3 regions of the Streptomyces sp. NPDC002889 genome follow, and region 3 is predicted to be linked to each of the others. Evidence: riboswitches for the same ligand, from Rfam matches in the RefSeq annotation. Region 3 holds a riboswitch; each other region holds the start of a gene.
What was found. Region 3 has a riboswitch for S-adenosylmethionine ahead of ACFYWI_RS29245 (putative leader peptide). Riboswitches for the same ligand answer to the same signal wherever they lie in the genome.

Region 1 (5,897 bases), on a different contig from region 3:
GCGCGATGGCCGAGGAAGGGATGGGCCAGTTGCAGTTCGCCCTGTTCTACGCGGGCACCGGTTACCTCGCGCTGCTCGCCTACGCAGCCGCCAACGCCGACTCGGCGCAGACCCTGGTGGGGGCGTCCGGGGCGATCTCCGGGGTACTCGGGGCGTTCCTGTACCTCTTCCCGAGAGCCCGCGTGACCAGCCTGTTCCCCTTCCTGCTCTTCCTGCCCCTGCGCTTTCCCGCCTGGATCGTGCTGATCTTCTGGTTCGTGCTGCAGTGGATGGCCGCACGGACGGCCGGCAACGGGCCGGGCGTCGCCTATCTCGCACATCTGGTGGGGTTCTCGGCCGGCTTCCTCTACGCCTGGGGGCGCTTTCGGGGTGGGACTAGAGTGAAGACCCAAGCAGCGGCCACCGAGGGAGAAAGCCAACCGTGATCACCGCGATCGTGCTCATCAAGACCAGCGTGGACCGCATCCCCGAGATCGCCGAGTCGATCGCGGCGCTGGACAGCGTCAGCGAGGTCTTCTCCGTGACCGGCACCTACGACCTGATCGCCATGGTCCGGGTCGCCAAGCACGACGACCTGGCGGACGTCATCCCCGGCCGCATCAGCAAGATCCCGGGCGTCGAGGGAACGGACACGCATGTCGCGTTCCGTACGTACTCCCAGCACGACCTGGAGGCGGCGTTCGCGATCGGCCTCGACGCGTAGCGCCTCCGGCGGGGTGTGTGGGGGACCGGGCCGGCCCGCAGAGGTCCTCGAGCTGCGGCAGGCCCTGCCCCCGGCCGGGATACGCACCGTTTCCCCCTCCCGCCCCCAGGGTCCGGAGGCACGGCGCTCGGCAGGGCCTGCGCGCCCAGCCGGGCTCCGGGGCGAGCGGTGGATCAACTCCCGGCCCCAGGCGTGCTCGTACCGCACATGCGCCAGGGCAACGAGCCTCCGCGTCCAGCAGGTATCCGTGACCGCCCCGCAGAGGTGGGCCCGGCCACTTCTGCCGGTTGCGCTGCTGCCCCGGCCCGTCGAGCCATGTCCCGGGACGCTCCCGGACCCGTGCGCATCCCGGGCCCGGCAGCCGAAGGCTCGTCCGCGGAGTTCCGCACGGGCGAGCAGGGGACCCCGGTACACGGCACGGGACTCCCCAGCCGCGCGGGGCTCGCTCGCGACACCACCGAGCACCTCACGGCGTGAAGCTGCCGGCACGGGGCGCAGCACGGGAATGCGAGCACCGCGACCGCCGGACCCATCGCGGCGCGAAGCTGCGCACGGGGGCAGGGCCGCCGCATACGACAAGCCCGTGCCGAAGGCGCGGGCTTGTCGGGGTCCGGGGCGAAGCCCAGGGCGTCACACGGCCGGGACGCAGCGGCCGTCCTCCGTGCGGTAGTTCCACTTCGCGCCCTCGCGCACCAGCTCCCCCACCGCCCGTACGAAGCGCTCCACGTGCTCGTCGGGCGTGCCCGCGCCGAAACTGACGCGGATCGCGTTCAACGACGTCGTGCCCGGCGCCGCCTCGGGGGCACCGCACTCGCCCGGCTCCTGCGTCTCGCCGCCCAGCAGGGTGCGCACCAGCGGGTGGGCGCAGAACAGGCCGTCCCGTACCCCGATGCCGTACTCCGCGGACAGCGCCGCGGCGAAGTGCGAGCTGTTCCAGCCCTCCACCACGAAGGAGATGACGCCGACCCTCGGGGCCTTGTCGCCGAACAGCGACAGCACCCTGACCTCGGGCACATCCGCCAGGCCCTCGCGTACCTTCGCGATCAGGTGCTGCTCACGGGCGACCAGCGCCTCGAACCCGGCCTCGGTCAGCGCCTTGCACGCGGAGGCGATGGAGTAGACACCGATGACATTCGGCGAACCGGCCTCGTGGCGCGCTGCGGTGGTGTGCCACTCGACGTCCACGCCGCCGTCCGTACGCCGTGCCACGGTGCGGGACGCGCCGCCGCCCGCGAGGTACGGCTCCGCCTCCCGAAGCCAGTCCGCGCGGCCCGCGAGCACGCCTGAGCCGAAGGGCGCGTACAGCTTGTGCCCGGAGAAGGCGACCCAGTCGACGTCCAACTCCCGTACGGAGACGGGGTGGTGGGGCGCCAGCTGGGCGGCGTCCAGCACGATCCGGGCGCCGTGCGCGTGGGCCGCGGCGGCCAGCTCCTTCACCGGCCACAGTTCACCGGTCACATTGGACGCCCCGGTCACACAGACCAGGGCGGGACCGTACGCGTCCTGAGCGGATGAGGTGGCGAGCGCACGCTCCAGCGTGGCGACGGCCTCGTCCGGCGTACGCGGTGCGTCCAGGTACGTCACCTGGGCCTCGCGCCACGGCAGCAGCGAGGCGTGGTGCTCGGTCTCGAAGACGAAGACACGGCAGTCGGCGGGAAGCGCGCCGGCGAGCAGGTTCAGCGAGTCGGTGGTGGAGCGGGTGAACACGACCTGGTCGTCGTCGCGGCAGTCGAGGAACTCGTGGACCGTCACCCGGCTGTTCTCGAACAGGTCGGTGGACAGCTGCGAGAGGTAGCCGGCGCCGCGGTGCACACTGCCGTAGTAGGGGGCGTAGGCGGCCACGTCGTCCCACACACGCTGCAGCGCCGGTGCGCTCGCCGCGTAGTCGAGGGCGGCGTAGGTGACTTCGCCGCCGGTGACCAGGGGCACGGTGACGTCCCGGCCGAGGACCGGCAGCGGGGCCGCGCAGCAGGGATCGGCGGCCGTGTCGGCGGCGGGGGTGGCGGAGGAGACGACGGCGACGGCGGTGTTCAGGCATGCGGACATGACGGTATCTCCCGGCAGGAAAGGCGAATTGGCTTCAAGAACCCGAGTACGGGGACTGCCTCGACGCACGGTGGTCACCGCGCGGAGGGTGTACTGAAGAAGGGGCTCGACGCCCTATCGCATTCGCTTGCTCACGAGACTGCTCCCTTGAGGACCAGGACCCCAGGGGCTGCAAGGGGTCCGCGCTTGCCACAGACCTCGCTGCCTGCGGCCTGGTCTTCACCCGGGGCACCCCGCCACGGACGGAGGGTTGCCGGACAGCGGGCCGGGGCCTCGTCGCTGTCACTCATGACCTGCCGGAAAAGTTATGCCACGCGATCGCCGTCCCGCAACCCGTGTCCGGGATCCGGGACGGGCAGGGGACGGCGAACACCGCTGCGGGCAGCGGCGCTACGCGTTGCTCACCGCGACCCAGCGGTCCAGCGCCGCCTTCGCCGCACCCGAATCGATGGACTGCGCCGCCTTGGCCATCCCGGCCCCGATCTGCTCCGCCAGCGTGCCCTCACCCGGCTCCAGGGCCACGAGCGCCGCCGCCGCGTTCAGCAGCACCGCGTCCCGTACGGGTCCGGTCTCGCCGCCCAGCAGACGGCGCGCGACGTCCGCGTTGAACGACGCGTCCGCGCCGCGCAGCGCCTCCACCGGCACCAGAGCGACGCCCACGTCCCTCGGGTCGAACCGTTCCTCACGCACGGCCCCGTCCCGTACCACCCACACCCGGGAGGTGGCGGTCGTGGTCAGCTCGTCCAGTCCGTCGTCACCGCGGAAGACCAGCGCGGACGAGCCCCGCTCGGCCAGCACGCCGGCCAGGATCGGCGCCATCCGGGCATCCGCGACACCGGTCGCCTGTGCCCTGACCTTCGCGGGGTTGGTGAGCGGACCGAGGAAGTTGAACGTGGTGCGGATGCCCAGCTCCTTGCGGGCGGCGGCCACATGCCGCAGCGCCGGGTGGAACTTCACCGCGAAGCAGAAGGTGATGCCCGCTTCCTCGGCGACCTGGGCGACCCTCTGCGGGGTGAGCTCGAGATTGACGCCGAGCTTCTCCAGCACGTCGGACGCGCCGCTCTGGGAGGACGCGGCGCGGTTGCCGTGCTTGACGACCTTCGCACCCGTACCGGCGACGACGATCGCGGACATGGTGGAGATGTTGACCGTCTTGGCGCCGTCGCCGCCGGTGCCGACGATGTCGACGCTGGGACCGGGCACCTCGATCAGCTTGGCATGCGCGTACATGGTCCGTACGAGTCCGGTGATCTCCTCGACCGTCTCGCCCTTGGCCCGCAGCGCGACCACGAAACCGGCGATCTGGGCGTTGGTGGCCTCGCCGCTGAGGATGCGGTCCATGGCCCAGGCCGTGGCCTCCGCGCTCTGGTCGCGGTTCTCGAGGAGTGCGTTCAGCACGCCGGGCCAGGAGAGGTCCGCCACGCTGTCGCCGCCTACCGGGGTCACAACGTTCATGGTCCGCTCCAGGGTCCACAGCCAATGGGATACGGGTCCCACCCTATCCAGCCTCCAGGACGGCAAAGAGCCCCGTCCAGCGAATGGACGGGGCTCCTGCCGTGGCGACCGTGGGGTCAGCGGGGATCAGTGGTGGCCGTGGCCACTGGTGATCTCCCGGTACTCCTCGGGGGTGGGCTTGGGGATCTGGTTCTCGTCCCCGTAGTAGCCGAGGCTGAGCTTGGCGCGCAGCTTCTGCAGACGGCTCACCTTGCGCTCGACACCGTTCTCGTCGACCGTCGGGCCGATCTTGGCGGGCCGGGGCTGCTCGTGCGCCGTCAGCGTGTAGAGCGCGGACTGCGGCAGCGGCTCGTGGACCTCGACGAACTCACCGTGCGGCAGGCGCTTGATGATGCCGGTCTCGCGTCCGTGCAGCACCTTCTCCCTGTCGCGACGCTGCAGACCCAGACAGATCCGCTTGGTGATGAGGAAGGCGAGGACCGGTCCGACGAAATAGGTGATGCGGACGAACCAGGTGATCGCGTTGATCGACAGGTTGAAGTGGGTCGCGACGATGTCGTTTCCACCACCGATGAGCATGATCACGTAGCCGGTGACCCAGGCGACGCCCAGCGCGGTCCGGGTCGGCGCGTTGCGCGGCCGGTCCAGGATGTGGTGCTCGCGCTTGTCACCGGTGATCCACGACTCGATGAACGGGTAGACCGCGATCGCGGCGAGGACCACACCGAAGAGCACCAGCGGGATGAACACACCCAGGACGAGGGTGTGGCCCCACAGGTTGATCTCCCAGCCCGGCATCACACGGATCAGACCCTCGGCGAAGCCCATGTACCAGTCCGGCTGGGCGCCCGTGGACACCTGGTCCGGACGGTACGGGCCGAGCGCCCACACCGGGTTGATCGTGAACGTCGCCGCGATGAACGCGATGACACCGAAGACCAGGAAGAAGAAGCCTCCGGCCTTGGCCATGTAGACCGGCAGCAGCGGCATGCCGACGACGTTGTTGTTGTTCCGGCCGGGACCCGCGAACTGCGTGTGCTTGTGGTAGAAGACCAGGATCAGGTGCGCCACCACGAGACCGAGCATGATGCCCGGCAGCAGCAGGATGTGGATCGAGTAGAACCGGGCGACCATGTCGTGGCCGGGGAACTCGCCGCCGAACAGGAACATCGAGATGTACGTGCCGACGATCGGCGTGGACAGGATCGCGCCCTGGGTGAAGCGGACACCGGTGCCGGAGAGCAGGTCGTCGGGGAGCGAGTAACCGGTGAATCCGGTGAACATGCCGAGGACGAACAGCAGGAAGCCGAACAGCCAGTTGATCTCACGCGGCTTGCGGAACGCGCCGGTGAAGAAAACGCGCATCATGTGCACGAACATGGCGGCGAGGAAGATCAGCGCGGCCCAGTGGTGGATCTGCCGGATGAGCAGACCACCGCGGACGTCGAAGCTGATGTGCAGGGTCGAGGCGTACGCCTCGGTCATGCGGATGCCCTGCATCGGCACGTACGAGCCGTGGTACTCGATCTCGTTCATGCTCGGGTGGAAGAACAGCGTCAGATACACACCCGTGAGGATGATGATGACGAAGCTGTAGAGGGCGATCTCGCCCAGCATGAAGGACCAGTGGTCCGGGAAGATCTTCCGCAGGTTGGCCTTGGCCAACGAGTAGATCCCGAGCCGGCCGTCCGCC
Region 2 (5,897 bases), on a different contig from region 3:
TGCCGACGCCGTCCACCCCTGCCGGTCGTGACGGCCTCGCGGCACTCCTCGCCCGGCCCACCAGGGCCGTGATCGCCCTCGACTTCGACGGCACGCTCGCCGAGATCGTGCCCGACCCCGAACAGGCCCGGGCCCACCCGGGCGCCGTCCCCGCACTCGCCGCGCTCGCGCCACGGGTGGCCTCCGTGGCCGTGGTCACCGGCCGCCCCGCCGGAGTCGCCGTGCGCTACGGCGGCTTTGCCGGGGTGGCGGGCCTGGACCATCTCGTCGTCCTCGGCCACTACGGCGCCGAGCGCTGGGACGCGGTCACCGGCACCGTCCACGCCCCCGCCCCGAACCCCGGCGTCGCCGCGGCCCGCGCCGAGCTTCCCGGCCTCCTCGACGAGGTCGGGGCCTGGAAGGGCACCTGGGTCGAGGAGAAGGGCCAGGCCGTCGCCGTCCACACGCGCCGCGCCACCGACCCGCAGGCCGCCTTCGAGGCCCTGCGTGAACCGCTCGCGGCCCTCGCCGACCGCCACGGCCTGATCATGGAACCGGGCCGGATGGTCCTGGAACTGCGCCCGCCCGGCATGGACAAGGGAATGGCGCTGGCCGAGTACGTACGGGAGGTGAACGCCGAGGTTGTCCTCTACGCGGGCGACGACCTGGGTGACCTCCCCGCGTTCGGAGTGGTGGAGAAACTCCGCTCGGACGGCGTCCCAGGACTGCTGGTCTGCAGCGGCAGCAACGAGGTGACCGAACTGGCCGACCGCGCGGATCTGCTGCTGCCGGGCCCGCCGGCGGTGGTGGAGTTCCTGGCGGCGCTGGCGCAGCGGCTGTAGGGCGGGCACCGGGAGCCGCGGGCTGCGACAGGGTCGTGGTCGGCGGCCCGCGCCGAGCACGGGGATCGCAGCGCCCGTCCCGCGCCGGGGCCGGGCCGGGCGGGCTTCTGCGTTGTCGTGCTCCGGGGAACTCCCCGTCGCAGGTCGGGTGGGCTAGGCGGTGGTGCCGCGCAGTGCGTTCAGCTGGTCCAGGAACCACTGCTTCGGCGGCAGCGCCGTCGCCGCCGCCGCGAGCCGCTTGGTGCGTTCGGCCCGTTCCGTGTCCGGCATGGTCAGGGCCTCGTGCAGCGCGGTCGCCGTGCCCGTCACGTCGTACGGGTTGACGGTGATCGCGTCGTCGCCGAGCTCGTCGTACGCGCCCGCCTCACGCGAGAGCACCAGCGCGCAGCCGTTGTCGGAGACGATCGGGACCTCTTTGGCGACCAGGTTCATGCCGTCCCTGATCGGGTTGACCAGGGCGACGTCCGCCAGGCGGTAGGCGGCCAGGGAGCGGGCGAAGTCGTCCTTGACGTGCACGACGACCGGAGTCCAGCCGGCCGTCCCGAACCGGGCGTTGATCTCGTCGGCGAGCCGGGAGACCTCGGCGGTGTAGTCCCGGTAGACCGCGAGGTCCTGGCGCGAGGGGTAGGCGAGCGCGATGTGCACGACCCGTTCCCGCCACTCGGAGTGCTCCTCCAGCAGCTCCCGGTAGGCCAGAAGCCCGCGCACGATGTTCTTGGACAGCTCCGTGCGGTCGACTCGGACGATCGTCTTCCGGTCGCCGTCGCCGCCGATCTGCTCGTGCAGCTGCGCCATACGGTCTCCCACATCGGGCCGGTGTGCGCGCTCCCGCAGGAAGTCCGCGTCCGCGCCGAGGCCGTGCACCCCGAGCCGGGTGGCGCCCGTTCCTCCCACCACCTGTTCGCAGCAGCCCCGGAAGGCGGCCGCCCACCGCGCGGTCAGGAACCCCAGCCGGTCGGCGCCCAGCATTCCCCGCAGCAGCTGCCGCGCGATGTCGTCGGGCAGCATCCGGAAGTATTCGGCCGGCGCCCACGGCGTGTGCGAGAAGTGCCCGATCCGCAGGTCGGGACGCAGCTCGCGGAGCATCCCGGGCACCAGCGCCAGGTGGTAGTCCTGCACCAGCACCGACGCCCCGTCCGCGGCCTGTGCCGCCAGTGCCTCGGCGAACGCCCGGTTGTACGTCTCGTACGCCGCCCACTGCCGCCGGAACTCCTTGTCGAAGACCGGCTCCAGCGGGGTCTGGTACAGCATGTGGTTGACGAACCACAGCACCGAGTTGGCGATGCCGTTGTACGCGTCGGCGTGCACGGCGGCGTCGATGTCGAGCATCCGCACACCGGGTTCGCCCACCCCGCGCCGTACGGCCTCGCGGTCGCCCTCGCTCAGGGCCGCGCACACCCATAGGGACTGCGCCTCGGAGCCGATGGCCGACAGGCCGGAGACCAGGCCCCCGCCACCGCGGCGGGCGTCGAGTCCGCCGCTGTCGTTCACCGTGTACGAGACGGGGCCGCGGTTGGAGGCGACCAGGATCTGGGCAACGTGCTCACGCTCGGAGACCATGTGCCGAACTTAGCCCGTCCCGCGAACCCTCAAACGTGCGTACGGTCTCCTCGGCCTGTCTCAGCCGGTTTCAGTGCCTGCGGCGGCCGCGCGACGCGGCGACGGCGACCACGCCCGCCGCCGACAGGCTCAGCGCCACCCCGCCCATCAGCCACAGCTGCTCGGTCGTGGCCCCGGTGCGGGCCATCTCGCCGGGGTGGACCTGTACCTGCCGGAGGGAGGGGTCCGGCCCCACGGTGTCCGCGGTCCTTGCCCCGGCCGCGACGGCTGCCCCGGCCGCGGGGCCGAGCACCGTCGCGGCCGTGACCGTCAGGGCCGCGACGAGCTGACTGCCGGCCCTGCGGATCCTGCCGCGCGTGCCATGCCTGCCGTAGGTGCCGAGCCCGCCGTACGGGCCGAGCCTGCCATTCCTGTCATATTGAGCGCCCATAAGTGCGAAATTTAGACAAGATGCCCGACTGTTCCGGGTTACGCCGCGCGACGCGCCGCATACTCACCGATCTCGCGCATCGGCGGCCGTTCCTCCGTGTCCACCCAGTACGTACGCGGCTCGAACCCCGCCTCGCCCCGCTCGAACTGCGTCAGCGCCGGCCGCACCAAGTGTCCGCGTGACAGTCGCAGTTGGGCCGTGCGGTAGATCGCCGCCGCCATTCTGCCCAGCGCCTGTCCGTCCTGGTGACGGTGCTTGCGCGAGCCGACGTCCACCTGTGCGAGCGCATCCAGGCCCACCGTGTGCAGCGCGTCCACCAGCAGCCCCAGCTCCACCCCGTAACCGACCGGGAACGGCAGTCGCTCCAGCAGCGAGCGCCGCGCCGCGTACTCGCCGCCCAGCGGCTGGACGAACCCGGCCAGCTGCGGCCAGTGCAGGTTCAGCAGCGGCCGCGCGACCAGCTCCGTCACCCGCCCGCCCTGACCGGGCTCCGCGCCGAGCGGCCGGTCGTACATCGCCTTGACGAACTGCACCTCGGGGTCGGTCAGCAGCGGCCCCACGGTCCCGGAGACGAAGTCGGCCGAGAAGTCCCGCAGATCCGCGTCGACGAAGCAGACGATGTCTCCGCTGGTCACCATCAGTGACCGCCACAGAACCTCGCCCTTGCCCGGCACGGCCGGTATCCGCGGCAGGATCGCGTCCCGGTGGACCACCCGCGCGCCGGCCGCCGCGGCCACCTCGGCCGTACGGTCGCTCGAGCCCGAGTCGATGACCACCAGTTCGTCGACGAGCGGCACCGTCTCCATCAGCTCGCGCCGGATCACCGTGACGATGTCACCGACCGTCGCCTCCTCGTCCAGCGCTGGGAGCACCACACTCACCGACGTTCCGCGCCCGGCCTTGGCCGCCACCAGTTGGTTCAGCGTGCGATCGGCCGCCGCCCAGGAACGCCTGCTCAGCCAGCGCTCCACCTCATCGAGCACGTGCGCGTCTCCTTGACTTCCGGTCGGGTGATCCATCTCGCTGTTCGGACGACTATCTCAACCCTCCATGCCTTCGGTTACAGTCTTGAACAACGCAGATGACCGTCGCATGCCGGGGTCGTCTCGCCGACAATCGAATACCGCTCATCCAGAGGGGCAGAGGGAACGGCCCGTTGAAGCCCCGGCAACCCTCCCGCCGACCGCGAGGTCACGGTGGGGAAGGTGCCAATTCCGTCTCGTGGCGAGATGCGTCACGAGGAAGATGAGGAGAAAGGGCCTCGCCACCATGGCTGCGCAGACTGTCGCAAGCACCACCACCCCCGTGAACCTCGGACCCGCCGCCGCACTCTCGTGCCGCGAATGCGGAGAGCGTTTCGAGCTCGGCCCCATCTTCGCCTGCGCCTCCTGTTTCGGGCCGCTCGAAGTCGCCTACGACCTGCCGAGCGGCGACCCCGAGGCCCTGCGCAAGCAGATCGAGGCGGGCCCGGACAACATCTGGCGCTACGCGCCGCTGCTGCCCGTCCCCGTCGACGTGGCCGACAAGCCGAACATCAACCCCGGCTTCACCAAGCTCGTCAAGGCCGACAACCTCGCCCGTGAACTGGGCGTCACCGGCGGCCTGTACGTCAAGGACGACTCCGGCAACCCGACGCACTCCTTCAAGGACCGCGTCGTCGCGATCGCCGTCGAGGCCGCCCGTGCCTTCGGCTTCACCACCCTGTCCTGCTCCTCCACCGGCAACCTCGCCGGCGCCGTCGGCGCGGCCGCCGCCCGGGCCGGCTTCCGCTCCTGCGTGTTCATCCCGCACGACCTGGAGCAGGGCAAGGTCGTCATGGCCGCGGTGTACGGCGGCGAACTGGTCGGCATCGAGGGCAACTACGACGACGTCAACCGCTTCTGCTCCGAGCTCATCGGCGACCCGCTCGGCGAGGGCTGGGGCTTCGTCAACGTCAACCTGCGCCCGTACTACGGCGAGGGCTCCAAGACGCTCGCGTACGAGATCTGCGAGCAGCTCGGCTGGCGGCTGCCCGACCAGATCGTGATCCCGATCGCCTCCGGGTCGCAGCTCACCAAGATCGACAAGGGTCTGCAGGAGCTCATCAAGCTCGGTCTCGTCGAGGACAGGCCCTACAAGATCTTCGGCGCCCAGGCCGAGGGCTGCTCGCCCGTGTCCACCGCGTTCAAGGCCGGCCACGACGTCGTACGCCCGCAGAAGCCGAACACCATCGCGAAGTCGCTGGCCATCGGCAATCCGGCGGACGGCCCGTACGTCCTGGACATCGCCCGCCGCACCGGGGGCGCGGTCGAGGACGTCGACGACGAGCAGATCGTCGACGCGATCAAGCTGCTGGCGCGCACGGAGGGCATCTTCGCCGAGACCGCGGGTGGCGTGACCGTGGGTGTCACCCGGAAGCTGATCGAGCAGGGTGTGCTCGACCCGGCGCTCACCACCGTCGTGCTCAACACAGGCGACGGCCTCAAGACGCTGGACGCTGTCGCTCCGACCACCGGCCCGACCGCGACGATCCGCCCGAGCCTGGACGCGTTCCGCGACGCCGGCCTGGCCGGCTGAACTACCGAGAGAGGCAGCACACCATGAGCGTCAATGTCCGCATCCCCACCATCCTTCGCACGTACACGGGTGGCCAGGCCGAGGTCCCGGCCGAGGGCGCGACCCTCTCGGAGGTCATCGCGGATCTGGAGAAGAACCATGCGGGCATCGCGGCCCGGGTCCTGGACGACCAGGGCAAGCTGCGCCGCTTCGTCAACGTCTACGTGAACGACGACGACGTGCGCTTCGAGCAGGGCCTGGAGACGGCGACGCCGGACGGTGCGGGAGTTTCCATCATCCCCGCGGTCGCCGGCGGCTGACCTACCTCGAATTACCCAGAGTAACCAGAATTGCCCCCTCCGCGGAAGAAACGGAGGGGGCAATTCTGCATGGTTGAGCGCGGTAGAGTTGGGGAAGCCCCCGCCGCCGCCTGTGCCGCTCGCATATGAGAATGCGCCGCGAGGCGACAAGAAACAGCCAAAGTGCGCGATCGAAATGCGCCATTGACGCCATTTGTCGGGCCCGACTTGCCCCGGAATTCACAGAATTCA
Region 3 (5,897 bases):
GGTCTGGGCGGGCTGCCGTTCGAGTCCCTCGAGATCGAACTGCCGGTGGGCAGCCTGGTGGCGCTCTTCACGGACGGTCTGGTGGAGTCCCGAGACCGGGACGTCGATGAGGGGATGGAGACCCTGGGCAGGATCCTCGGCGACGACCGCGGCTCGCTGGAGGACGTATGTGATCGCATCGTCTCGGAACTGCTGCCGGCAAGCGTGACCACCGATGACACGGCGCTGCTGCTGGTCCGCACCCGCGAGCTCGACAGCCGCAGGGTTGCCGCCTGGGACCTGCCGGCCGAACCGGTCGCGGCCGGCCAGGCCCGGGAACTGGTCGCAGGACGCCTGCACGACTGGGGGCTGGAGGAACTGGTCTTCTCCACCGAGCTGATCGTCAGCGAGTTGGTCACCAACGCCGTCAGGTATGCCGAGGGCCCGCTGCACCTGCGGCTCATTCATGACCGCACGCTTGTGTGCGAGGTCGCGGATGCCGGCCACACGTCCCCGCATCTGCGCCAGAGCGCGGAGGACGACGAGGGTGGGCGCGGACTGTTCATCGTTGCCCAGCTCGTCCAGCGATGGGGAACACGATACGGCCGTTCGGGCAAGACCATCTGGACGGAACAGGCGCTGCCCCGGCCGGACGACGGAACGGGCGGCCCGCCCGCGTGAGGCGGCCGGCGGCACGCCGCCCCGACTCTCCGGGTCGAGACGGCGGGCCGGCCCGCGGGTGGAAGGCGCGGCAGCTCGTGAGGAGACGACCCGCGCACCAGGTCGTGCGGGCAGGACGCTCCCGGCATCCGCAGCCCGTGCAGGGGAGTCGCCGTAATGTCCGAAAGGTGGATGACAGGCAGAATTGCTTAAGGAGCCCGCCCGTCGTCCTGCGGGGGCGGACTCAGCCACCGCGTGCCTCGGGTGGAAGGGGACATCGGGTGCCATCGGAACGACCGGGGGGCGAGCAGTCTCCTGGCCCGCTCTGGTCGGAGCCAGGGCCACTGCTAGGGCACGTGGCCGTGGCCGTGTTCGGCATGGACGAGGACGGCCGCATCTGTTACTGGGGTCCTGGCGCACAGAGCCTTTTCGGACACGGATCCGCGGCAGTGCTGTCCAAGCCCGCCGCGGCCCTGTTTCCCGATCCGCCCCGGGGAGACCCGGACGCGGCCACGCGGTTGGCGGAGCGAGGCCGGAACCTGGGGTACTGGCGCGGCCGTCTGCCGGCAGTGCATCGGGACGGCACGGTCTTCGACTGCGGTTTCCGGGTCTTCCCCGTGACCGGCTCCAGCGGCCGTTCGGTGGTCATGGGCCTGGCGAGCAGGGGCGACGAGCTCGACCGGGTGAAAACCAACCTCGCCTTCCTCGACGCCCTCTTCGAGACCTGCCCCATCGGCTTGGTCATGCTCGACAAGGACTTGAGGTACATCCACCTCAACCAGGCGCTGGCCGACATGGACGGCCTCCCGATCGCGGACCATATCGGGCGGCCCATGGAAGAATTCATGATCACGTCCGACGGCGGCGAGTACCAGCGCATGCTCCGGGCCGTCGCCGATGAAGGCCTGTCCGTCGTGAGTACTCTGGTGGGTCTGCGCACGCCAGGCCATCCCGATCGTGACCAGGTGCGGTCGGTCAGCTTCTTCCCCCTGAGCCAGGCCGGCGACACGCGGCCCGGAGTGGGCGGGCTGCTGGTGGATGTCACCGACCGGGAGCAGGCCATCGTGGAAGCCACAGCCGGCCGGCAGCGGCTGGCTCTGCTGGACCGGGCAGCGGCGCAGATCGGCACCACCTTGGACGTGGACGTCACCGCCCAGGAGGTGGTCGAGACCGCGGTTCCGGACTTCTCCGACGCGTCCGTCGTGGAGGTCGTGGAGTGGCTGGACGAGACCGACGTGTTCAACCCCGAACTCCCGCTGGTCACCCGACGGATCGCGGCCAAGACGATCCTGCCCCCACCCGCCACCGAACTCGTGAGCGGACTGGAGACCGTGACATACCCGCCGGGCTCCGCCATCCACGAGATGCTGCGAACGGGCCGCCCCGTCTCCGTCACGGTGAACGACGAGTTCATGACCCGTACAGTCATCCACCAGGCCCGCGCCCAACTACTGCTCGACAGTGGCCTGACCTGCATTCTCATCGCCCCGCTCATTGCCCGCGGCACGGTCCAGGGACTCACCATGTTCGGCCGCTCCGCCGCCAGACCGGCCTTCACCGAACAAGACCTCAGCCTCGCGAGCGAGCTCGCCTCCCGCGCCGCGCTCTGCCTGGACAACGCACGTCTGTACAGCCGGATCCAGGACATTGCGCTCACGCTCCAACGCGCACTGCTCCCCACCGCGCTGGCGACGAGCCCCTATGTGAGCGTCGCCCACCGGTACCTCCCCGGCAGCCGTATCACCGAGGTCGGGGGCGACTGGTACGACGTGATCAATCTGCCCGGCGACCGGGTGGCACTCGTCGTCGGGGACGTCATGGGACACGGCGTGCCGGCCGCCGCGGCCATGGGAAGGCTGCGCATCACCGCCAAGGCACTGGCTCGTCACCGGGAACCCGAGGATCTGCTCACGGAGCTCGATGCCTGTGCCCAGGAAGCCGGCATCGAGCTGGCGACCTGCCTCTACATCGTGTACGACCCCGCGACCGGCAGAGCGCGGATCGCCAACGCCGGCCATCCGCCGCCTCTGGTGCGCCGGCCGGACGGCACGGTCGAGACCGTCGGGGACGTGCTGGGTGTCCCTCTCGGCGTCGGCGGCATCCCCTTCCGAACGACCGGGATCGACCTGCGCGAAGGCTCCACCCTCGCCCTGTACACCGACGGCCTCATCGAAGCCCGCGGCCAGGACATCGAAGAGGGCATGGACGCGCTCCGCGGCCAACTGCACCAGGTGTCAGGTCCGTTGGAAGCGGCTGCGGACCGCATTATTTCGAACCTGCTGCCTGCCGCGCCGACCGACGACACGGTGCTCGTCCTCGCCCGGGTCCGCCGCGCTCCGGCGCCTGGCCGAGATCATGAGTGAACGCGCCCTGCGCGCCCGGGCAGCGATCCCGGCCGCACGACGAGGGCGGCCATGGTCCGACCGGGAACATCTCACTGACGCATCATCAACTCCGTTTCGCAGCAGTGCCGGTGGACTTGGGTGACAGGCGTCGCAGCCAGGCCGTTGCACCGTGGCGAGATGGGGTCGCGGCGGGACGGCGGCCATGATCCGCGGGCATTGCGCGGCGCTGCCGCCTCGCGTAACGTCCACAGGCAGGTGATGAGTGTCAGCGTCAAGCCCTGGCTTGCTGTCCGGCAACCCTCCCGCGGTGGGGGTGCTCCAGGTGACGACCAGGCGGAGCCCGTCCGGGGTTCCGCAAGCGCGATGCCCGGCGGTTTTCCTGTGAAGCGCCGAGCCGGAAAAGCGGAGGTGACGGTCGTGCCGACGGTGTCCTGCCCGCCCCTCGTGGTCGGCGCCCTGCGCCTCATGGTCATCACCCCGTGCCACCAGGTTCATCTCTACTCCCGGCCCCATATCGACCTGCATCGCGTGGCCGGCGCTCTCTGTAGTTCCTGACGTCCGCTCCCCGCACCGGCCCTTACGACGAGGGCCGGTGATGACCTGTCGGTCGATCAGGAAGGCACCTTTTCCGTGTCCTCAGCTTTTTCTTCCCCTTCTTCGCCGTACCCTCCGCTGCATCTTGCCGTGGCGCTCGACGGCGCCGGCTGGCACCCGGCTGCCTGGCGTGAGCCCGTGGCCCGGCCCCGTGAGCTGCTGACCGCCGACTACTGGACCGACACGGTCACCGAGGCCGAACGCGGTCTGCTCGACTTCGTGACGATCGAGGACGCGTTCGGGCTCCAGTCCTCCCGCTCGACGGAGCCCGACGGACGCACCGACCAGGTCCGCGGACGACTGGATGCTGTCCTGATCGCCGCTCGCGTCGCCCCTGTGACCCGGCACATAGGACTGGTACCGACCGTGGTCGCCACCCACACAGAGCCGTTCCACATCTCCAAGGCCATCGCCACGCTGGACCATGTGAGCACCGGCCGAGCGGGTCTGCGGGTACGAGTGTCGCCGAGGCACAACGAGGCCGCGCTCTTCGGTCGCCGTACGTTCCCCGCCTTCGGCACCGACGATCGGGACACGCCGGCCGAGACCGGGTTGACCACCGAACTCTTCGACGAGGCCCGCGACCACGTCGAAGTGGTACGCCGACTCTGGGACAGCTGGGAGGACGACGCGGAGATCCGTGACGTCACCACGGGTCGCTTCATCGACCGCGACAAGCTGCACTACATCGACTTCGAGGGCAGGCACTTCAGCGTCAAGGGCCCATCCATCACCCCTCGGCCTCCCCAGGGCCAGCCCATCGTCAGCGCCCTGGTGCACCGAAGCGTGGCGTTCCGGTTCGTGGCGCGTTCTGCCGACATCGGGTACGTCACCCCGCACGACACCGAGGAGGCCCGCGCCACCGCCGCCGAGATCCGCGTCGAACAGGCGACGGCCGTGCGTGAGCAGGAGCCCCTGCACATCTTCGGTGATCTGCTGGTGTTCCTCGACGACGCCCCCGCGACGGCGGCGGCACGCCGGGACCGACTGGACGGCCTCGCCGGTTACCCGTACACCAGCGACGCGAAGATCTTCACAGGTACGCCGGGCCAGTTGGCGGATCTGCTCCTGGAATGGCGGCACGCCGGGCTGTCCGGCTTCCGGCTGCGTCCCGCAGTGACCGGCCACGACCTGCCGGCGATCACCCGGGGGCTGGTGCCCGAACTGCAGCGCCGTGGCGCCTTTCGGCGCACCTACGAGAGCCACACCCTGCGCGGGCTGCTCGGACTCGCACGCCCCGCCAACCGTTACGCCGCCACCGTCTGAGCCGGAGGAACCTCGGCCATGAGTACATCACCGGACAAGCCGCTCAAGCAGATCCACCTCGCGGCCCACTTTCCCGGCGTCAACAACACCACTGTCTGGAGCGACCCCCGGGCCGGCAGCCACATCGAGTTCAGCTCGTTCGCGCACTTCGCACGGACCGCGGAACGCGCCAAGTTCGACTTCCTCTTCCTCGCCGAAGGGCTGCGGCTTCGTGAACAGGGCGGAAAAATATACGACTTGGATGTAGTAGGACGGCCTGACACCTTAACCGTGCTGTCCGCCCTCGCTGCCGTCACCGAACGGCTCGGACTGACCGGCACCATCAACTCGACCTTCAACGAGCCCTTCGAAGTGGCCCGGCAGTTCGCCAGCCTCGACCACCTCTCGGGCGGGCGCGCCGCCTGGAACGTCGTCACCTCCTGGGACTCCTTCACCGGCGAGAACTTCCGGCGCGGTGGCTTCCTGCCGCGGGAGGAGCGGTATTCCAGAGCCAAGGAGTTCCTGACCACCGCCACCGAACTGTTCGACTCCTGGCGCGGTGACGAGATCGTCGCCGACCAGGCGGCGGGCACCTTCCTGGGGGACGCGCGGGCCGGAGCCTTCGTCCACCAAGGCCAGCACTTCGACATCGCCGGCCGGTTCGACGTCCCGCGCAGCCCGCAGGGACGCCCCGTCATCTTCCAGGCCGGCGACTCCGACGAGGGACGCGAGTTCGCCGCGTCGAGCGCCGACGCGATCTTCAGCCGCCACGACACCCTGGACGCCGGCCGGGAGTTCTACTCCGACGTCAAGGGCCGCCTGGCGCGCCACGGCCGGGCACACGACCAGCTGCTGGTCCTGCCCGCCGCGACCTTCGTGCTCGGCGACAGCGATGCCGAGGCGCAGGAACTGGCCCTTGAGGTACGGCGGCAGCAGGTCAGCGGACAGACCGCGATCAAGTACCTGGAGCACGTCTGGAACCGGGATCTGTCCGGCTACGATCCGGACGGACCGCTGCCCGACATCGACCCGGCTCCCGGCGAGAACACCGTCGCCCGCGGCCGGGCCGGCGTA

Region 1: another riboswitch for S-adenosylmethionine. It lies ahead of ACFYWI_RS06720 (aminotransferase class V-fold PLP-dependent enzyme); the one in region 3 lies ahead of ACFYWI_RS29245 (putative leader peptide).
Region 2: another riboswitch for S-adenosylmethionine. It lies ahead of thrC (threonine synthase); the one in region 3 lies ahead of ACFYWI_RS29245 (putative leader peptide).

The regions. Positions count from the first base shown of each region.
Region 1 is NZ_JBIAPT010000003.1:379,141-385,037, forward strand. Features, by position in the region: gene ACFYWI_RS06710 (rhomboid family intramembrane serine protease) at 1-425, shown strand, start outside; gene ACFYWI_RS06715 (Lrp/AsnC family transcriptional regulator) at 422-703, shown strand; gene ACFYWI_RS06720 (aminotransferase class V-fold PLP-dependent enzyme) at 1,334-2,749, opposite strand; SAM riboswitch class IV at 2,927-3,043, opposite strand; gene trpD (anthranilate phosphoribosyltransferase) at 3,140-4,204, opposite strand; gene ACFYWI_RS06730 (cytochrome bc complex cytochrome b subunit) at 4,331-5,897, opposite strand, start outside.
Region 2 is NZ_JBIAPT010000004.1:258,513-264,409, reverse strand. Features, by position in the region: gene otsB (trehalose-phosphatase) at 1-821, shown strand, start outside; gene ACFYWI_RS08075 (trehalose-6-phosphate synthase) at 975-2,381, opposite strand; gene ACFYWI_RS08070 (hypothetical protein) at 2,452-2,811, opposite strand; gene ACFYWI_RS08065 (glucosyl-3-phosphoglycerate synthase) at 2,850-3,794, opposite strand; SAM riboswitch class I at 3,936-4,063, shown strand; gene thrC (threonine synthase) at 4,081-5,367, shown strand; gene ACFYWI_RS08055 (MoaD/ThiS family protein) at 5,391-5,666, shown strand.
Region 3 is NZ_JBIAPT010000023.1:8,277-14,173, reverse strand. Features, by position in the region: gene ACFYWI_RS29255 (SpoIIE family protein phosphatase) at 1-660, shown strand, start outside; gene ACFYWI_RS29250 (SpoIIE family protein phosphatase) at 996-3,002, shown strand; SAM riboswitch class IV at 3,239-3,351, shown strand; gene ACFYWI_RS29245 (putative leader peptide) at 3,348-3,539, shown strand; gene ACFYWI_RS29240 (LLM class flavin-dependent oxidoreductase) at 3,669-4,844, shown strand; gene ACFYWI_RS29235 (NtaA/DmoA family FMN-dependent monooxygenase) at 4,863-5,897, shown strand, end outside.